One region of the Streptomyces sp. NPDC058289 genome, then DNA from elsewhere that is predicted to be linked to it. Evidence: riboswitches for the same ligand, from Rfam matches in the RefSeq annotation. Region 1 holds a riboswitch; each other region holds the start of a gene.
What was found. Region 1 has a riboswitch for cobalamin ahead of ACFVX6_RS07160 (CbtB-domain containing protein). Riboswitches for the same ligand answer to the same signal wherever they lie in the genome.
Positions count from the first base shown of each region.

Region 2: linked by a shared signal. The riboswitch ahead of ACFVX6_RS22580 (energy-coupling factor ABC transporter permease) and the one ahead of ACFVX6_RS07160 (CbtB-domain containing protein) in region 1 are both predicted to bind cobalamin.
Region 3: linked by a shared signal. The riboswitch ahead of metE (5-methyltetrahydropteroyltriglutamate--homocysteine S-methyltransferase) and the one ahead of ACFVX6_RS07160 (CbtB-domain containing protein) in region 1 are both predicted to bind cobalamin.
Region 4: linked by a shared signal. The riboswitch ahead of ACFVX6_RS05335 (ABC transporter substrate-binding protein) and the one ahead of ACFVX6_RS07160 (CbtB-domain containing protein) in region 1 are both predicted to bind cobalamin.

Region 1 is NZ_JBHVYI010000010.1:30,632-35,632, reverse strand. It holds gene pucL (factor-independent urate hydroxylase) at 154-1,071, shown strand; gene ACFVX6_RS07170 (histidine phosphatase family protein) at 1,163-1,621, opposite strand; gene ACFVX6_RS07165 (phytase) at 1,743-3,029, shown strand; cobalamin riboswitch at 3,080-3,216, shown strand; gene ACFVX6_RS07160 (CbtB-domain containing protein) at 3,255-3,473, shown strand; gene ACFVX6_RS07155 (CbtA family protein) at 3,504-4,256, shown strand; gene ACFVX6_RS07150 (hypothetical protein) at 4,372-4,641, shown strand; gene ACFVX6_RS07145 (alpha/beta hydrolase) at 4,729-5,001, shown strand, end outside.
Region 2 is NZ_JBHVYI010000044.1:28,342-33,342, reverse strand. It holds gene ACFVX6_RS22595 (SsgA family sporulation/cell division regulator) at 1-13, shown strand, start outside; gene ACFVX6_RS22590 (hypothetical protein) at 140-661, shown strand; gene ACFVX6_RS22585 (flavodoxin family protein) at 690-1,421, opposite strand; cobalamin riboswitch at 1,660-1,854, shown strand; gene ACFVX6_RS22580 (energy-coupling factor ABC transporter permease) at 1,883-2,578, shown strand; gene ACFVX6_RS22575 (energy-coupling factor ABC transporter substrate-binding protein) at 2,578-2,916, shown strand; gene cbiQ (cobalt ECF transporter T component CbiQ) at 2,920-3,669, shown strand; gene ACFVX6_RS22565 (ATP-binding cassette domain-containing protein) at 3,666-4,514, shown strand; gene ACFVX6_RS22560 (hypothetical protein) at 4,533-5,001, shown strand, end outside.
Region 3 is NZ_JBHVYI010000132.1:5,892-10,892, reverse strand. It holds gene ACFVX6_RS37910 (DUF2254 family protein) at 1-836, shown strand, start outside; gene metE (5-methyltetrahydropteroyltriglutamate--homocysteine S-methyltransferase) at 1,028-3,349, opposite strand; cobalamin riboswitch at 3,523-3,749, opposite strand; partial or broken gene ACFVX6_RS37900 (GntR family transcriptional regulator) at 3,827-4,273, opposite strand; gene ACFVX6_RS37895 (DUF1269 domain-containing protein) at 4,430-4,819, shown strand.
Region 4 is NZ_JBHVYI010000007.1:80,996-85,996, forward strand. It holds gene ACFVX6_RS05320 (PA14 domain-containing protein) at 1-479, opposite strand, end outside; gene ACFVX6_RS05325 (hypothetical protein) at 561-1,007, opposite strand; gene ACFVX6_RS05330 (helix-turn-helix transcriptional regulator) at 1,329-2,321, shown strand; cobalamin riboswitch at 2,331-2,468, shown strand; gene ACFVX6_RS05335 (ABC transporter substrate-binding protein) at 2,506-3,498, shown strand; gene ACFVX6_RS05340 (FecCD family ABC transporter permease) at 3,495-4,550, shown strand; gene ACFVX6_RS05345 (ABC transporter ATP-binding protein) at 4,547-5,001, shown strand, end outside.

The DNA.
Region 1 (5,001 bases):
CGGACCGGGATGCACGTCAGTCCCGGGGCGGTCCACGCGGGGAATCGGCGTGACCGAACGGCGGGGGGCGGGCTGCGCGTCCGCCGGACGCCGGGCGTACGGGATCCAGACGACCGGACTCCGTGTTCCCGAGTACCCGAAGGAAGACAGCGCATGAGCAAGCACATCCTCGCCCAGAACCAGTACGGCAAGGCCGAGAACCGCATCGTCAAGGTCACCCGCAAGGGCGGCGACGGTTCCTGGCACGAGATCCGCGACCTCAACGTCTCCGTCGCGCTCCGCGGTGAGTTCCGCGACGTCCACCTCACCGGTGACAACGCCAACTGCCTGCCCACCGACACCACCAAGAACACGGTGTACGCCTTCTCCAAGGAGCACGGCGTCGCCTCCCCCGAGGCCTTCGGCATCCTGCTCGCCAAGCACTTCGTCTCCTCCCAGGCCCCGATCCGCGAGGCGCAGGTCCGCGTCGAGGAGTACGCCTGGGAGCGGATCCCGGTCCCGACGCGCAAGGAGCAGCACTCCTTCGCCCTCAAGGGCACCGAGGTGCGCACCGCGCAGATCACGTACAGCGAGACCACCGGTCTCCAGGTGATCTCGGGTCTGAAGGACCTGACCGTGATGAACTCGACCAACTCCGAGTTCCACGGCTTCATCAAGGACAAGTACACGACGCTGCAGGAGGCGTACGACCGCATCCTGGCGACCAAGGTCACCGCGCGCTGGGCGCACTCGGCGCTCGCCGCCGACGACGCCGAGTACGACTGGGACCAGTCGTACAAGAAGGTCCGCAAGAACATGCTGGAAGCCTTCGCGGAGACCTACTCGTACTCCCTGCAGCAGACCCTGAACCAGATGGCCGAGCGCGTGCTCGACAACTGCCCCAAGGTCAACGAGGTGCGCCTCAACCTCCCCAACAAGCACCACTTCCTCGTCGACCTGGAGCCCTTCGGCCTCAAGAACGACAACGAGGTCTACTTCGCGGCCGACCGCATGTACGGCCTCATCGAGGGCACCGTGCACCGCGACGGCGTGCAGCCGGTGATCGCGACGAGCGACTGGATCGTGGCCTGACGCCCGCTCCGCACCCAGGGTAGTTCGGCCCGGACCGCGTCGCGGGGTCCGGGCCGTTCCGCGTTCTCACCCGGAAGCCCCCGCCGCGTTCTCATTCGGGTGGCTCCGCCTGCCCCACGAGCAGGTTCCAGCGCCCGGAGCGCCCCGTCAGCGTCGTCACCGACCCCGGCCGTACGTCGAGCCGCCAGAAGGCAGCCGCGGGCAGCTCCAGGGCCCACACCACGGCCGCCCGCACGACGCCCTGCCCGGCCACCGCCCGGTGCGTCCCCGGCGCCAGCGCGCCCAGGTGCGCACCGACCCGCGCGATCAGCGCCTCCACCGACTCCCCGCCGCCCGGGGGCGCGTACGAGGTGTCGGTCATCCACCGCCGCAGCCCCTCGGGGTCCTCCGCGGCCACATCGTCCATGCTCCGCCCGGCCCAGGCGCCGTGATCCTGCCCGCGCAGCCCTTCGTGCCCGGGGCACGGATCCCCGTACGGGAAGCGGTGGGAGCGCGCCGCTTCGTCCAACGGGGGCGTCAGGAGCCGGACTCGTACGACGGTGGGGTGCACCGTGTGATTGTCCCGGGGTTTCGCATCGCGTTCAACCGTCGGCCACCTGCCGGGCGCGGACATGACCAGCAACCCGGGGAGCGTCTTCCCCTCAGGGCAAAACCCTTGTAAAGGAAGAACATTGACCATACGTTCGGCCGCCCGCGCCTCCGTACTCGTGCTCTGCACGACACTCGCGGCCTCCGTTGCGCTCCCGGCGCAAGCCTCCTCGATCGGCAGTGTCCGGCCCAAGGCCGAGACCGCGCCGCTGTACGACGACGAGGCCGACGGCGACGCCAACGCCGATGACCCGTCGATCTGGCGCAACGCCGCCGACCCGGGCCGCAGCCTGGTGATCGCGACCGCCAAGCAGGGCGGTCTGCGGGTCTACGACCTGGAGGCCCGGCAGGTGCAGTCGCTGTCCGCCCCGGCCGGACCCGGCGCCGACGACGCACCCGGCCGCTTCAACAACGTCGACCTGGTCAACGGCCTGCGCCTGGGCGGCGGGCGCGCCGATCTCGCGGTCGTCAGCGACCGGGGCAACGACCGGCTGCGGATCTACCGCATCGACCGGAACCGGCCCGGCGGCCCGCTCACCGACGTCACCGACCCGGGAGCCCGCCCGGTCTTCTCCGCCGACCAGGCCGAGATCAACGAGCAGAAGACCGCGTACGGCCTGGCCACCTGGACGGACCGCAAGACCGGCCGGTCCTACGCGCTGGTCAGCCAGCGCAACCGCACCCGGATCGCCCTGCTGGAGCTGCTGGCCACCCCCGCCGGCACGGTCGACTACCGCCAGGTGCGCACGCTCGACCTGCCGTCGTCCTTCCGCCTGCCGAACGGCGCTTCCTGGACGCCCTGCGCCGAGCCGGGCGAGCTGCCGCAGATCGAGGGCATGGTCGTCGATCCCGCGGACGGCACCCTGTACGCGGGGCAGGAGGACGTCGGGATCTGGCGCATCGATGCGGGCCTCACCGGCACGCCGAGGCTGATCGACAAGGTGCGCGAGTACGGAGTGCCCGGCACCTACGACGAGCAGACCGAGGAGTGCACGCCCGGCGCCGACCCCGGCTACGGCGGCAAGCGCCTGAAGGCCGACGTCGAGGGCCTGACCCTGGTCACCGAGGCTGACGGCGACGGCTACCTGCTCGCCTCCAGCCAGGGCGACGACACCTTCGTCGCCTACGACCGCGAGCGCGAGGACCACAACGAGTTCGAGGGCGCCTTCCGCATCACCGCGGCCTCCGCCACCCTCGACGGCTCCGAGGTCTGCGACGGCGCCGCAGCCCTCAACGCCCCCCTCGGCACGCGCTACCCCCGCGGCCTGCTCGTCGTCCAGGACGGCCGGGAAACCCCCGGCGACGGCGACCGCGAGGCGACCGGCTTCAAGTTCGTCGACCTGGGCGAGGTCGTCGACGCCATCGACTGACGGGACGAGCGATGAGACGGAGCCCTCCTGCAAGGACGCTGTAAGGCCGCCATAAAGAGCGGTACGGTGGCGGACGACAAGACGACGGTATGACGGAAGTCCGGTTGAGAATCCGGCACGGTCGCGCCACTGTGAATCCTCCCGGAGGGGGAGGAAAGTCAGACCCGCCACCGTCGTCGAAAGCACCACTGACCGGGACGCGTGTTCCCTCTGGAGGCTCCTGCCATGGCCAACTCCGCCGTGCCCACGACTGCCGCTCCCCTGGCCGTCGCACCCATCTCCCTCACCGCTCTGGCCCCTTGGGCGCTGTTCGTCGGTGTCCTGATGCTGGTCCTGCTCTACCTCGTCGGCGCCGAGCAGGGCGCCACCGCGATCTTCGAAGGCGACACCGTGCACGAGTGGATGCACGACGGCCGCCACCTCCTCGGCTTCCCCTGCCACTGATCCACCGATCCGCAAGGGACCGAAAACTTCATGAATCCCATTTCCCCCCGCGTGCTCCTCATCAGGGGCATGCTCGCCGGCCTGCTCGCCGGAGTCGCCGCGTTCCTCGTCGCGTACTTCCTCGGTGAATCCCAGGTCGACGCGGCGATCGCCATCGAGGAAGCCGGAGCCCACGACCACCACGGCGGCGAGGTCGCCCCGGTCAGCCGGGCCCTCCAGGCCACGGCCGGGCTGGGCACCGGAACCCTGCTCTACGGGATCGCGCTCGGCGGCATCGCCGCGCTCGTCTACTGCTACGCCCTGGGCCGGATCGGCCGCTTCGGCCCCCGGGCCACGGCGCTGCTTGTCTCCGGCGGTCTGTTCGTCACCGTCACCCTGGTGCCGTTCTTCAAGTACCCCGCCAACCCGCCGGCCGTCGGAGACCCCGAGACCACGGTGCAGCGGACCACCCTCTACGTCCTGATGCTCGCGCTCGGCCTGCTGCTCGCGGCGGCCGCGCTGATCCTGGGCCGGCGCCTGGCGCCGAGCCTGGGCAACTGGAACGCATCGATCGCCGCCTCGGTCGCCTTCGTGGTGGCCGTCGGCATCGCCTACGCGTTCCTGCCCGGCGTCAACGAGGTGCCGGCGGACTTCCCGGCGGCGCTCGTCTGGCAGTTCCGACTCGCCTCGCTCGCCATTCAGGCAGCGATGTGGGGCACTTTCGGCCTGGCTTTCGGATTTCTTGCCGAACGGGCCCTTGTCCCGGCCGGAACTCCCAAGGAGGCTGTACAGCCTGCGAGTTGACGTCTTGCGTGCAAGTGACTGAAAGGCTGGTGACGGCGCGGTGACGACGGCGATCCGAGAGCTCGGGGACCACCGAAGACCCAAAGACCGCCGGGAGGGGCCGAGCCGCCCGTACGTGCCGCAGCTGCCGACCCGGCAGCAGTGGCGGGACGTGCGGGAGTGGCGGGGCTGGACGGGCGCCGCCCCGTTCTGGCTCAACGCGGTGATCCTGCTGCTGACCCCCTTCACCGCCGTCACCCTGCTCGCGCAGATCGGCATCATCGCGGGCCTGACCGCCATGGGCGGCCTGGCCCGCCACCTCTGGTCGGGTGACTACGGCCATGCGGCCATCCACTCCGCCGCCGTGCTGATGGGCGCGGCGGCGGTGACGGTCGTGGTGGTCTGACGGGGGGCCGGCCGGGGGGCTAGCCCCCCGAACGGCCTTCCCGCCTACCGGATGTGGCGGCCGAGGATGCTCAACCATCCTCGTTCCATGGCCACTTACCGCAGCAAGACCGCACTCATCGCCCTCTGCGTCACGGCCGTGGCGGCCACGCTGACCAGTACTGCCGATGCCACAGCCACCGATGCCACAGCCGCCGCCGCCACCCGGGGCGCTGCGCCCACCCTGGCCTGGACGGCGTGCACCCACACGGGCCACCTCGACGGCCAGCAGTGCGCGAAGCTGTCCGTCCCCCTCGACTACGCCGACCCGGCCGGCCCGCACGTCGACCTCGCCGTGTCCCGGCTGCCCAGCACCCGCCCC
Region 2 (5,001 bases), on a different contig from region 1:
CCTGCCCAGCTGACCGGGGTGAACCCGGCGGGATCCTGCGAGACCCGGCAGACCGGGTGAACCCGTTGCAACCACGGCCGTACCGGGAGCGTCTTCACGGGTGACACCGTTCCCCGTCTCTCGGAATCGAGGGGACGCAATGAACCGTCCACGCCGCCGGCAGGCCACCGCACTGGGGTTGGGCGCACTGCTCACCGCCACCCTGGCCTTCGCCGCCCCGGCCTCCGCCGCAGCCACGACCGCCACCGCCACCACTACCACCGCCACCCCGCTCGTCGTCGATGCCCGCTGGGGCGGGCACTGCACGTACGACCGCGTGGTCATCGACCTGCAGGGATACATTCCCGAGGTCACCGTCACCCCCGTCCCGTCGCTGGTCTACGACGGGTCCGGCAAGCCCGTCCCGCTGGCCGGCCGGTACTTCCTGGAGATCCGCCTGCACCCCGCCGCCGGACACGACGACGCGGGCACCAACGTCTACCGCGGGCCCAAGCTCCTCAAGATCTACCTGCCCAAGCTGAAGGGCATCGCCCTGACCGGCGACTACGAGGGGTACGTCACCTTCGGGGCCGCCTTCGACACCAAGCCCGCCTACACCTCCTTCAAGCTGCACGCCCCGGAGCGCTTCGTCCTGGACGTCGCGCACCCGAACGTCTGCTGAGCACCCGCCGGCGGGAGGTCGGGCCCGTCTACCGGTGCTCGGGATTCGGGAAGTCGAAGCGGCAGCCCGCGTCCCACGAGGAGCGCTGGTTGCCGTGCGCCGGCATCCCGCCGGACCGCTTGAGCAGGGCGGCCAGGTGCATGAGGTTCCAGCTCATGAAGGCCGTGTTCCGGTTGGTGAAGTCGTTCTCCGGGCCGCCGGAGCCGGGGTCCAGGTACGAGGGCCCGGGTCCGGCTTCGCCGATCCATCCGGCGTCGGCCTGCGGGGGGATCGCGTAGCCGAGGTGCTGGAGGCTGTAGAGGATGTTCATGGCGCAGTGTTTGACGCCGTCCTCGTTGCCGGTGATCAGCGCCCCGCCCACGCGCCCGTAATAGGCGTACTGGCCCTGCTCGTTCAGGATCGAGGAGCAGGCGTAGAGCCGCTCGATGACCTGCTTCATCACCGAGCTGTTGTCCCCGAGCCAGATCGGGCCGCACAGCACGAGGATGTCGGCGTCCATGATCTGGCTGTAGAGCACCGGCCACTGATCGCTCTCCCAGCCGTGGTCGGTCATGTCCGGCCAGACTCCGGTGGCGATGTCGTGGTCGACGGCCCGGATGAGCGAGGTCCGGGCCCCGGCCGCCTCCATCACCGCGCGGCTCTTGTCGATCAGGCCCTCGGTGTTGCTGGGCTCGGGCGATCGCCTGAGCGTGCAGTTGACGTACACGGCGGTCAGGTCGGAGTAGTCGAAGGCGGGCGCGGCATCGGATTCGGCGGTCACCCCACCAGCCTGACCCCCGCCGGACGGGCCCGCCAGCGGACCGCACCCGTCCGGGTGCGGAACCGTGCGGAGGCTCGGGGTGACCATGGCCCGTCGGGCCGCTCCTCACGGAACTCCCTCTTCGATCAGCGCAATTGGGGTGAAGGGTCGGCCGACCGACGCGGAGAGTCGCCATAAATCGGAATCCGGCCACCTGTCGGCGCAATGGGGGCGGGTTGTTACCGCTCCGCGCGGCCGACTAGGGTCAGCGAGCCTTGGTGTTCGGGAAACCGGTGGGAAACCGGTGCGGCCCTCGCCACTGTGATCGGGAAGTCCGGCTCCACTCCTGCGGGAAAGCCACTGGGCTGCGCGGGAGGTTCCGCGCTGCCCGGGAAGGCGGAGCATGGACGTCAACCCGTGAGCCAGGAGACCGGCCGGGGCGCGTTGTCCATCCACGAGGTGCTGGAGAGGTCTCCCTACCCATGCATATAGCCGAGGGGTTCCTGCCCCCTTTGCACGCGGTCGCCTGGGGCGCCGCGTCCGCCCCCTTCGTCGTCCACGGCGTCCGCTCGCTCACCCGCGAGGTGAAGGCCAACCCGGAGAGCACCCTGCTGCTCGGTGCGTCCGGGGCCTTCACGTTCGTCCTGTCCGCCCTGAAGATCCCCTCCGTGACGGGCAGTTGCTCGCACCCCACGGGCACCGGGCTCGGGGCGATCCTGTTCCGGCCGCCGATCATGGCGGTGCTCGGCACGATCACCCTGCTGTTCCAGGCCCTGCTGCTGGCGCACGGCGGGCTCACCACCCTCGGCGCCAACGTCTTCTCGATGGCCATCGCCGGCCCGTGGGCGGGCTACGCCGTCTACCGGCTCCTGCGGAAGTTCGAACTCCCGCTGATGGTGACCGTGTTCTTCGGCGCCTTCTTCGCCGATCTGATCACCTACTGCGTCACCAGCGTGCAGCTCGCCCTGGCCTTCCCGGACCCGGCCTCCGGGTTCGCGGGCTCGCTCGCGAAGTTCGGGGGGATCTTCGCGGTCACGCAGATCCCGCTGGCGGTGAGCGAGGGGCTGCTGACCGTCCTCGTGATGCGGCTGCTGATGGCGTCGAGCAAGTCGGACCTGGTCCGGCTCGGTGTTGCGAAGCTGACGGGCACCCGTACCGGAGAGAAGGCGGCGGCGTGATGAGCGGGATGTCCAAGAACGCGAAGATCAACACCCTGCTGCTGCTCCTGGTGGCGGCGCTGGCCGTGCTGCCGATCGCCCTGGGGCTGGGCGATGGCAAGGAGGAGCCCTTCGCGGGCGCCGACGGGCAGGCGGAGGCGGCGATCACCGAGCTGAAGCCGGATTACGAGCCCTGGTTCTCCCCTCTGTACGAGCCCCCCTCGGCCGAGATCGAGTCCGCGCTGTTCGCCTTGCAGGCGGCCCTGGGGGCGGGCGTGCTCGCGTACTACTTCGGCGTCCGCAAGGGCCGCCGCCAAGGGGCGGCCGCCGCCGCTGCCGCCACCGCCCCGGAGGCCTAGGCGGTGCTGCCGATCGACGTGGCCGCGCACAGCAGTCGCTGGCGCGGCCGGCACCCGCTGGAGAAGGCCCTGCTCGGGATCGGGCTGACGGTCACCGCCGTGTGCCTGCCGCCCTGGCCGGGCGGGCCCCTGGTGGCCGCCGCCACCCTCGCCGTGCTGCTCGGCCCGGCCGGGGTGGCCGGCCGGCAGCTCTGGCGGGCCTTCCGGATCCCGCTCGGCTTCTGCTTCACCGGGGCGCTGCCCCTGCTGTTCGCGGTCGGCGGCCCGGCAGGGCCGGTGTCCCTGGCCCCCGACGGCCCCCGGCTCGCCGCCGAACTGCTGCTGCGCACCTCGGCGGCCTCGCTCGGGCTGCTGCTGTTCGCCTTCACCACCCCGGTCTCCGACGTACTGCCCCGGCTGGTGCGGGCCGGGGTGCCGGCCCCCGTGGTGGACGTGGCCCTGGTCATGTACCGGATCGGCTTCCTGCTGCTGGACTCCATGGCCCAGGTCCGCCGGGCCCAGGCGGCCCGGCTCGGGCACACCGGCCGGGCGGCGGTGTGGCGTTCCCTGGCCGGACTGGCCGCCACCTCCTTCGTACGGGCCTTCGACCGTGCGGCCAAGCTCCAGGCCGGTCTGGCCGGACGCGGCTACGACGGCGCGCTGCGGGTCCTCGTACCGGAGGCGGCCCTGTCGTGGCGCTTCCTGGCGGCCACCGCCGGCCTGCTGGCGGCCCTGATCACCCTGACCCTCACCCTGAAGGGGCTCTACCTGTGAACCCGTCGCTGCCCCTCTCCTCCCACCCGCCGGTGGTGGAACTGTCCGGCGCGGGCTACGCCTACGAGGACGGCCCGGCGGTCCTGACCGGCGTCGACTTCGCCATCGCGCCGGGCCGGGCGCTGGCCCTGCTGGGCCGCAACGGCAGCGGCAAGACCACGCTGATGCGGCTGCTGAGCGGCGGCCTGCGGCCCGGCGCGGGATCGCTGTGGCTGGACGGCACGGAGGTCTCGTACGACCGGGCCGGACTGACCCGGCTGCGCACGTCCGTCCAGCTGGTGGTGCAGGACCCCGACGACCAGCTGTTCGCGGCCTCGGTCGAACAGGACGTGTCCTTCGGCCCGATGAACCTGGGGCTGCCCGCTCCGGAGGTCCGCGCCCGCGTGGACTCGGCCCTCGCCGCCCTGGACATCACCCGGCTCCGGGACCGCCCCACCCACCTGCTCTCCTACGGCCAGCGCAAGCGCGCGGCGATCGCGGGGGCGGTGGCGATGGCTCCGCGGGTGCTGATCCTGGACGAGCCGACGGCCGGCCTGGACCCGGACGGCCAGGAGCGGCTCCTCGGCGTCCTCGCGGGACTGCGCGCCTCCGGCACGACGGTGGTCATGGCCACCCACGACGTGGACCTGGCGGTCCGCTGGGCCGACGACGCGGCGATCCTGACCCCGGCGGGCATCCGCTTCGGCCCGGCCGAACCCCTCCTCTCGGAGCCGTCCCTCCTGACCGCGGCGGGCCTGCGCCCGGCCTGGTCCCCGGCGGTGACCGCGCTGATGCGGGCCCACGGACTGCTGGCGGCGGACGCCCCCGGGCCCCGCAATCCGGAGGCGCTGGCCGCCTGGCAGTAGGTAGGTTCGCGGTTCGTGATGATGATCGAGACATCGAGCGAGCCACTGTCCCTCCGGTGGGACGGCGAAGAACTGGTCGACGCGGTCGGCGGGTTCCGCCGCTGGACCCCGGACGGGGCCGAGCACTCCAGCGGGTTGCGGTACCCGTACGAGTTCGACAGGGCCGCACACTCGCCCTCCGGCCGCTGGACGGCGATCTACACAGAGCGCGGCACGAAGGCCCTGCTCCTAGACGGCGAGCGGATCGCGCGCGAGCTGAACCGCAGCTACTACCAGGCCGAGGCCTACGACTACCCGATCGTGCTCGGCACGCTGCCGGACGGCCGCGACGTGCTGGTGCACTGCCCGGACGAGTACAACGTCCTACAGATCGAGGACGCGGCCACCGGCGAACGGCTCACGGCAGCGGCCCGCGAGCCCCGGGACTTCTTCCATTCCCGACTCGCCGTGAGTCCGGACGGACGGCGCCTGCTCTCCGCCGGCTGGG
Region 3 (5,001 bases), on a different contig from region 1:
TGCGGTCGCTGCAGACGGGAGCGTTCCAATCGATCCAGCTCGGCCATTCCCTGACCGCGATCGGCACGCGGGCGCACCGGCTGTTCGACGACCTGTACGTACGGCCGTACGCCCCGAACACGGCAACCGGCCCGGACGCGGTCACGGCCCCGCCACCCCCGGCGGCCGGGACCACCGCCGTCCTGTGGTCCGGACCGGCGGTGGTGATCCAGCAGATCGACGTACGCACCCTGGTCGGCGCGGCAAGGGAGCGCGACTGCTCCGTCGCCTTCCTCGTCTCCCCGGGAACGACCGTGTCACGGGGCATGAAGCTGGCCGAGGTGACCGGCGGAGATGTGCCCGAGGCGGTTCTGTGCGGCGCTCTGGAGACCGGAGTCGAGCGCACCTTCGCCCAGGACCCCGACCTGCCCTTCAGGCTCCTCGCCGACATCGCTCTGCGCGCGCTCTCCCCGGCCGTGAACGACCCGGCCACGGCGGTGGAGAGCCTGGACCGCATCGAAGACCTGCTGACCCGCCTCGCCGACCGCGAGCTGAGCATCGGTCACTTCGCCGACGGGACCGGCCGGTTGCGGGTGACGGTCCCCGTGCCCGACTGGGATCGGTACCTGCGGACGGCCGTCGACGACCTCCTCTACGCCGCGGCCGGCTCCCCGATGGCGCTCCGCAGAATGCGCGACCTGCTGGGCAGGCTGGCGGAGCGGGCCCCGGAGAGCCGGCGCGGTCGCGTACGGGACCGGCTTCAGTGGGTCGACCGGGCCGGGCGCGAGAGGTACCCGCTCACCTGGCCGAGCGGGGCCTCACCCGGAGGTACGAGCCCCACCCCCCGTCGCGCGTGAAGAAGACCACCGCCGCCCCGCCGAGCACGGGCAGCGGCGCGAGCGCGACGAGCGAGCCCAAGACCGGCACGAGGCCCATGAGGACCAGGAGGGAGCCCGCCTCCGCCGTGTCCGTGCACTGAGCCGTGTCCGTGCACTGACGTGGGCCGTCCGGCGCACGGGCGTCCCGTGTGCCGGACGGCCTACGGGGATCAGGCGCGGGGCGAGAGGTCCGAACGCACCCGCCGGGCCGCTTCGACGAGGTGCTCCAGCGAGGCCCTCGTCTCGTTCCAGCCGCGGGTCTTCAGGCCGCAGTCGGGATTGGCCCAGAGGCGTTCGGCGGGGATCGCCGCGAGTCCCTTGCGCAGCAGGGCCGCCGCTTCACCGGCCGAGGGGACGCGGGGAGAGTGGATGTCCCAGACTCCGGGGCCGACCTCGCGCGGGTAGCCCGCGCCGGCGAGCTCGTCGGCGACCTGCATGTGGGAGCGGGCCGCCTCCAGGCTGATGACGTCGGCGTCGAGCTGCTCGATGGCCTCGACGATGTCCCCGAACTCCGCGTAGCACATGTGGGTGTGGATCTGGGTGTCCGGTCGGACGCCGCTGGTGGTGAGGCGGAAGGATTCCGTGGCCCACGCCAGGTAGTCGGCGTGGTCGGCGGCGCGCAGCGGCAGGGTTTCGCGCAGGGCGGGCTCGTCGACCTGGATGACCGACGTACCGGCCGCTTCCAGGTCGTCGACCTCGTCGCGCAGCGCGAGTCCGACCTGCCGCGCGGTCTCGCCGAGGGGCTGGTCGTCGCGTACGAAGGACCAGGCGAGCATGGTGACCGGGCCGGTGAGCATGCCCTTGACCGGCTTGGCCGTCTGCGCCTGGGCGTACGTGGTCCAGCGGACGGTCATCGGGTCGGGACGGGAGACGTCCCCGGCGAGGACCGGCGGGCGGACGTAGCGGGTGCCGTAGGACTGGACCCAGCCGTGCTGCGTGGCGAGGTATCCGGTGAGCTGCTCGGCGAAGTACTGGACCATGTCGCCCCGTTCGGGCTCGCCGTGCACGAGCACGTCGAGGCCCGTCTTCTCCTGGAAGGAGACGACCTCCCGGATCTCGGCCCGGATGCGCTCCTCGTAGGCCGCCGTGTCGATGCGTCCGGCGCGCAGGTCGGCGCGGGCGGTGCGCAGGTCCGTGGTCTGCGGGAAGGAGCCGATGGTGGTGGTGGGGAGCAGCGGCAGGCCGAGGTGGGCGCGCTGGGCGGCGGCCCGTTCGGCGTAGGGCTGGGCGCGGTGGCCGTCGGCCTCGGTGATCGCTGCGGTGCGGGCGCGGACGGCCGGATCGCGGGTGATCCGGGAGGCGGTACGGGAGGCCAGGTCGGCCCGGTTCGCGGCGAGTTCGGCCGCGATCGCGTCGGTGCCCCGGGCCAGTCCGCGGGCCAGCGTGCTGATCTCGGCGGTCTTCTGGCGGGCGAAGGCGAGCCAGCGCCGGACCTGCGGATCGGTGTCCCGCTCGGCGTCGGCGTCGAGCGGGACGTGCAGCAGGGAGCAGGACGCGGCCACGTCGACCCGGCCGGCGAGGCCGAGCAGGGTGCCGAGGGTGGTCAGCGACTTCTGGTGGTCGTTGATCCAGATGTTGCGGCCGTTGACCACGCCCGCGACCAGGCGCTTGCCGGGGATGCCGCCGACGGCGGCCAGGTCGTCGAGGTTGGCTGCGGCCCGGTCGGTGAAGTCGAGGGCGAGTCCCTCCACGGGCGCCTTCGCCAGGACGGGCAGGGCGTCGCCGAGCCGGTCGAAGTAGGAGGCGACGAGCAGTTTGGGACGCTCGGTGAGGCCGCCGAGCTCGCGGTAGGCGCGGGCCGCCGCGTTCAGCTCGGCCGGGGTGCGGTCCTGGACCAGGGCCGGTTCGTCGAGCTGGACCCATGCGGCGCCCGCCGCGCGCAGGTCTGCGAGGACCCGGGCGTAGACGGGGAGCAGACGGTCGAGCAGGGTGAGCGGCTCGAAGCCGGCGGCCACGCCGGGTGCGGGCTTGGCGAGGAGGAGGTAGGTCACCGGTCCGACCAGGACCGGTCGGGCCGTGTGTCCGAGGTCCAGGGCCTCCTTCAACTCCGCCACCTGACGGGCGGGTTCGGCGGTGAAGACGGTGTCGGGCCCGAGTTCGGGGACCAGGTAGTGGTAGTTGGTGTCGAACCACTTGGTCATCTCCAGCGGGGCCACGTCCTGGGTGCCGCGCGCCATCGCGAAGTAGCCGTCCAGGGCGTCCGCCGCGACGGCGGACCGGTGGCGGTCGGGGATCGCGCCGACCATGACCGTGGTGTCCAAGACGTGGTCGTAGTACGAGAAGTCGCCGGTCGGAACCTCGGTGATGCCGGCCCCGGCGAGCTGGGCCCAGTTGGTCCGGCGCAGGTCGCGGGCCGTGGCGCGGAGGGCATCGGCGGTGACGCGGCCCTTCCAGTAGCCCTCGATCGCCTTCTTCAGTTCCCGGTTCTGTCCCTGGCGGGGGTAGCCGTACACGGTGGCCCGTACGGGCGCGGCTGCGGACTCGGTGGTCACGGAACTCTCCTTCGCGAGCGTGTCTCCATGAACCCGGTGACGGGTCGCGGAGGCGAAGGGTGCCGGAACGGGCGGACCGCCGGGGTCGCGTACGGCTGGGGTACGCGACGGGAGGACCCGCCTGAGGTGCACGCCGACCCGCCCACGAGGTCACCGGGAAACCGTGCGCGGTCGATCGCGCACGGGCAACGGGCAGGTCTTCGGACTCGCGGGCTCGCCTGCCGGTTTCCCGGCGGGCACCTAATGGCCGTCGCTTCCCAGGACCGGTTCCGGTCCCAGTGCGTATGACGGCGGTCGTTCCCGCTCACCGCTGCGGGGCAGTCCCGGATTCCCACCGGGTTCCCTCTTACGACGCATCCCGCCTGGCGGACGGGGGCGAACCAGCTGCGAGGCCCACAGTAGGGCGGGCGGCCGGGGAACGGGCACGACTTCCCCCGTGTCGGACGGTGACATGGGACACGACGGGCCTCGGGCGGTGCTCCCCGGCTGCCGGGCTACTTCTCCCGCTCGTGGTACGTCTTGCGGGACGGCGGTGTCCACGTCGTCCGCGGCGACGGCCCGCTCCCCCTGCGCGCACAGCTCTTCGAGCGCGGCGACGGCCTCGGGGCCGGCGTGGGCGGCGGCCAGCCGGGCGGCTTCGGCCTCCAGGAGCGTACGGACCGTGAGGAGCCGGTCCGCCTCCTCCTCGGTCGGCTCGTGCACGAACGCCCCCTGGGCGGGCCGCAGATCGACCCACCCCTCGGTGCTCAGGCGCTGCAGCGCCTCGCGCACCGGCTGCCGGGACACCCCGAGATGTCCGGCGAGTTCGCTCTCGACGAGGTGCTGCCCCGGCTGGAGGGCGCGGGTGGTGATGAGCTCCAACAGGGCCCCGTAGACGCGGTCACGCAGCGGGCCGGGCCGTTCCTCGTGGCGCGGCGCGTTCATGGGCGGGGAACTCCTGGTCCGCGCGGTGACCCAGGGCCCGGCGGACGAGCGCCTGCCGGGCAACTTCCTCTCACCGTCTGGAAGTTCCCCACTCCCGAGGGGGCACAGCAGGCGGAGTCCGCCCTGCTCGCCCTGCAGAAGGAACAGCTGATACAGGTGCACGACGCCGCGGTCGTCACCTGGCGCGAAGATGCCAAGAAGCCGAAGACCCAGCAGCTGAACAGCCTCACGGGAGCCGGCGCGCTCTCCGGCACCTTCTGGGGCATGCTCTTCGGGCTCCTGTTCTTCGTGCCGCTGCTCGGCGCCGCCGTGGGTGCGGCGGCCGGGGCCATCGGCGGATCGCTGTCCGACGTCGGCATCGACGACCAGTTCATCGACGAGGTGAAGTCCGAGGTGAAGCCCGGGACTTCCGCACTGTTCCTGCTCTCCTCCGACGCCGTGGTCGAGCGGGTACGCGGCTCCTTCCCCGGCGGGCAGGCGCAGCTGATCCGTTCCAACCTCTCCGGCACGCAGGAGCAGCAGCTCCGCGAGGTCTTCGCGGCCTGAGAACCCGTTGCCCGAACCGGAAGGGGCCCGAGCAGTGAGCATTCCGCGGGCGGCAGGACCGGAGGACAAGACCGCGGCGGGCTTCGGGCCCCCTGGCTGCGTCGCTCCTTCGCCGTCCAGGTCGACTACAAGGACGCCTCCGGCAATGCGCTGGACACGGTCGTCGTCACCATCTCCGGCGT
Region 4 (5,001 bases), on a different contig from region 1:
TCGGCGGCGCCGCTCCAGTTGACGGTGTAGACGCGCAACTTGTGGGTGCCGGGCGGAATCGTCACGTTCACGGTCTGCGTCTGGTCAGCCGCGACGTTCTTCCACAGGTCGATGTGAAGGGCCCCGTCGAGGTAGACGCGGATGCCGTCCTGGCCGGTGGCCGTCAGGGTGAACGGGCCGCCCGATCCGAAGTCCCGGTCCAGGGTCCAGCGGACCCCGAAATTATCGGCCGGCAGGCCGGCGGCCGGAGCGCCGGTGCCCCAGTTCTCGTCGACCGTGGTGTCGCAGTCGGTCCGTACGGGCGCCTGGCTGAACGAGGTGGTGGGGAAGAAATCGCGGGTGGACTGCGACGACGGGCACGTCGCCGCCGCCGTGGCTGCTGCGGCGGAGGTGGCGCCTGCGGCGGTGATCAGTCCGCAGGCGGTGGCCATGGCAGCCAGCGCGGCGGCGGCACGGTGCCGCCGAGGAGTTGTGGTCACGGTGTGAGGCCTGTCCCAAGAGGAAGGTGGACTGGCGGGTCACGAGGGGGTTGATCTTCCGCCGGGCAGACTCTACTGAACTCAGTAAGTCGGGCAGAGGTTGGCCTGGACGGTCGCGACGATGAGGGCGGACTTTACGGGGCCGAAGCCGTCGGGGTGGTTGGGGCCGATGAAGCGCTGGTTCGCGCCGGCCACTCGCTTCGCCGGGTCCTTCTCGCCCTTCATGGACTGGCACTGGTCGAGGCCGCGCGAGACGGCCTTGTCGTCGTTGCCGTTGACGATCTCGGGGTCGATCTTGTTCAGCGCGGCCAGGTAGGCGGCGCGCTGCGCGGGTGCGGGGCTCGGCGGGAGGCCGCTGTCCGGGCGGGCCGCGCTCGGATCGGCGCTGGGTCGGGCGCTCGGGTCGGCGCTCGGCACGGTCGAGGTGGAGGGCTTGTCGGGGGTCGGTGCGTCGGAGTCGCTGCCGCAACCGGTGAGGGCGAGGATTCCGGCGCCGGTGAGGGCGATGATCACGTGGTGTCTGCGCATCGGGTCATGGTGGCCCGGGAGCGGGTCCTGTGGGGCCGCTGTGACCGGGCTGTGACACGGCCCGCGCGGACGGGGGACGGGCAGGGTGAGCGGGGGTGGCTCGGCCGGGCTGCTCAATGGACCGGCGTGGTGGGGTGGGCCCGGATCGGTCCCCTCGACCCGCCCGGCTGCCGGCGGTGCGCCCGTTCCGTGCGCAGTGCTCCGCCGCCGGCCTGGTGCGGGGGTGTCTCGCGATGTCGGACCGGCCCGGCCGGGGTGCGGAGGCGCCCGAGGAACCCGGAGGTGCCCGAGGAACCCGGGGAAACCGCCTAGCCTGGGGGAATGAACGCCACCGCCGGGCGAGAGCCCCGTTCCGACCTGCGGGACTTCCTGCGTTCCCGGCGTGCCCGCATCGGTCCCGAGGAGATGGGGGTCGCCGCCCACCCGGGGCGGCGGCGGGTGCCCGGGCTGCGGCGGGAGGAGGTCGCGCAGCTTGCGGGGGTCAGCGTCGACTACTACACGCGGCTGGAGCAGGGGCGCACCCTGCACGTCTCCGATGAGGTCCTCGACGCCGTGGCCCGTGCGCTGAGGCTCGACGCCACCGAGCGGTCCCACCTCTTCGACCTGGCCCGGCCGCAGCGGGCCACCGGGCCCGGGCGAGCAGCCGGCGCGGCGGCCGGAGCCCCCGGCCCCGCGGAAGCCGCCGGCCCGCAGCGGGTCCGGGCCGGTCTGTACCGGGTACTGGACGCCCTCGACGACGGCACCCCGGCGATGATCATGGGGCGCCGGCTTGAGGTCCTGGCCGCGAACCGGCTCGCCGAGGCCCTGTACGCCGACTTCGGCGCGGCAGAGCCCCACACCTCGGAGCCGGACACCCCGGAGCCCCACGCCTCGGAGCCGGACACCCCGGAGTCGGGCGCGCCCGGTCATCGCGGGCGCAATCTGGCGCGGTTCCTCTTTCTCGACCCCGCCGCCCGCGGGCTCTTCGCCGACTGGGAGAGCGCCGCGCGCGCAGCCGTCGCCGCGCTGCGGTTCTACGCGGGCCGACACCCGTACGATCCGGACCTGAGTCCGCTCGTCGAGGAACTAGGCGCGCTCGACGGTGACTTCCGGCGTTGGTGGGCCGGGCACGACGTGCTCGAACACACCCACGGGACCAAGCGCTTCCGGCACCCCCTCGTCGGCGAACTCGCCCTGGAGTACGAGTCCCTCGCCTTCCCCGACGACCCCGACCAGACCCTCTACCTCTACACGGCCGAGCCGGGATCACCCTCCGACGAGGCGCTGCGGACCCTCGCCTCCCGGGCGGCCGACGCGGTGCGCGCGCAACGCTGACGTCGCCCTTCTGGCACACTGGGCCGGGTTATCCAGGCGGTGCAGGACAGGAAACCGGTGCGAATCCGGTGCGGTCCCGCCACTGTGACCGGACACCCCCGTGCGGGGACCCGGGAGTCAGACACTGACGCACCGCCTCTTTCGGTTCGACCAGGGGACGCGGATCCCCCGGAGAGGCTTCACCATGTCTTCGTACCCCCGTGCGCTGCTGCGCGCGCTCCTGCCCGTCCCCCTCCTGATACCGCTGGCCGCGTGCGGGGGATCACCCGCAGCGCAGGACGCGAAGGCGGCGGCGAGCGCCGCGCCCGGATTCCCGTACACGGTCACCAACTGCGGTGTCACCAGCACCTATCAGGCACCGCCACAGCGTGCGGTCACGATGAACCAGCACGCCACCGAGATCCTCCTGGCCCTCGGGCTGGAGGGAAGGACGGTCGGGACGGCCTACCTGGACGACGCCGTACTGCCCGCCTATCGGCCCGCGTACGACAAGATCAAGGTGCTGGCGAAGGAGTACCCCTCCAAGGAGATCCTCCTCGGCGCCAACCCCGACTTCGTGTACGGGGGTTACTCCAGCGCCTTCGACAAGGCGCAGGGCCGCGACCGCGAGGGACTCGCCAAGTCCGGCATCAACTCCCGCCTCAGCGTGGAGTACTGCACCGAGGGCAAGGTCGGCCTCGACCAGCTCAGGACCGAAATCACCGAGGTGGCACGGACCTTCGGCGTGCCCGAGCGCGGCGAGCGGCTCATCGCGGACGAACAGCGCCGCATCGAGGCCGTCAGCGCGCGCGTGAAGGACCGGGCCAAGCCCGCCGTCTTCGTCTACGACTCGGGCGAGGCCTCCGCCTTCACCTCGGGCGGCAAGGGCATCGGCAACGAGATCGTCTCGATGGCGGGCGGGACGAACGTGTTCGCCGACCTCGACGACACCTTCGGCGACGTGTCGTGGGAGAAGGTCATCGAGCGCAAGCCCGAGGTCGTCCTCATCTACGACTACGGCGGCACCACCGTCGAAGCCAAGAAGCAGCGCCTGTTGAACGATCCGGCGCTGGCACAGGTCCCCGCGGTCAAGAACCAGCGGTTCGTCGTGCTCCCGCTGTCCTCCGCCGTGCTCGGCGTACGCGTCGCCGACGCCGTCGAATCGCTGGGCGGCCAGCTCCACCCCGCCGCCCCGTGAGGCTCCGGGCCGCCCGCGCGTTCACCCGTACGCCGGTCGTACTGGCCCTGCTCGCCGCCGCGCTGGCCGCGTCGGCCCTGGCGGGCCTGGCCCTGGGGCCGGTACGGATCCCTCCGGGGCGGGTGCTCGACATCGTGCTCGGAGGGCCGGGACCCGGAGGGGGAGCAGGAGCGTTCGGGGCGATCGTGTGGGACGTCCGGATGCCGCGCGTCCTGCTCGGAGCCGTCGTCGGCGCGGGACTCGCCGTCGCGGGAACCGTGCTCCAGGCCCTCGTACGCAACCCGCTCGCCGACCCGTTCCTGCTCGGAGCCTCCTCCGGGGCCTCGGCCGGGGCGGTGCTGGTGATCGTCTTCGGCGCCGGGTTCCTCGGCTTCGCGGGCGGGACCGCGGTACCGCTCGCCGCGTTCGCCGGGTCGATGGGCGCGCTCGTCGCCGTCTACGCGATGGCCCGGCGCGGCGGCACCATGACCACCGGCCGGCTGATCCTCGCCGGAGTCGCCGTCCAGTACGTGCTGTCCGCCCTGACCAGCCTCATCCTGGTGCTGGCCGCCCATCCCGATCAGATCCGCAGCGTGCTGTTCTGGACCCTCGGCGGGCTGGGCGGGGCGCGCTGGAGCGAACTGGCCCTGCCCGCCGGGGCCCTGCTCCTGGGCACCGGGCTGCTCGTCGCCCTGGCCCGGCCGCTCGACCTGCTGCTCGCGGGGGAGGAGGGCGCCCAGACGCTCGGCCTGGACACGGGCCGCTTCCGGGCCGCCGTGTTCGTCCTCACCTCGCTCGTCATCGGCGTACTGGTGGCCTACAGCGGGGCGATCGGCTTCGTGGGGCTGATGGTCCCGCACGCCGCCCGGATGGCCGTCGGCGCCGGGCACCGGGCGCTGCTGCCCGTGGCCGCGCTGGGCGGGGCGGTGTTCCTGACCTTGGCCGACCTGATCGCCCGTACCGCCGCCGCGCCGGAGGAGATCCCGGTGGGCGTGGTCACGGCGCTGGTCGGCGGGCCGTTCTTCTTGTGGATGCTGCGCAGGTCCACCCGTACCGAAGGGGTCGTGGGATGAGGGTGGGACGGCCTACGGGGCCGGTGGCCGAGCCGGTGGCGGAGGCAGCGGAGGCGGCGGAAGCTGCGGAACTCGCCGTCGAGGCCGTGCGGTACGAGATCGACGGGCAGCCGCTGCTGCACGGGATCGACCTCACCGCCCGCCCCGGCGAGACGGTCGGGGTCGTCGGTCCCAACGGCAGCGGCAAGACGACACTGCTGCGCTGCATCTACGGCGCCCTGCGCCCGACCGGCGGGCGCGTCCTGCTGGACGGCGCGAACGCGGCCTCGCTGGGCGTCAAGGACCGCGCCCGGCGGGTGGCGGTGGTGCCCCAGGATGCGGCCGGCACCTTCGGGCTGACCGTGCGCGAGGTGGTCGCCATGGGGAGAAGCCCGCACAAGCGGTTCTGGGAGCAGGACGGACCCGACGACGTACGCCGCGTCGCGCGGGCCCTGGACACCGTCGGCGCGGC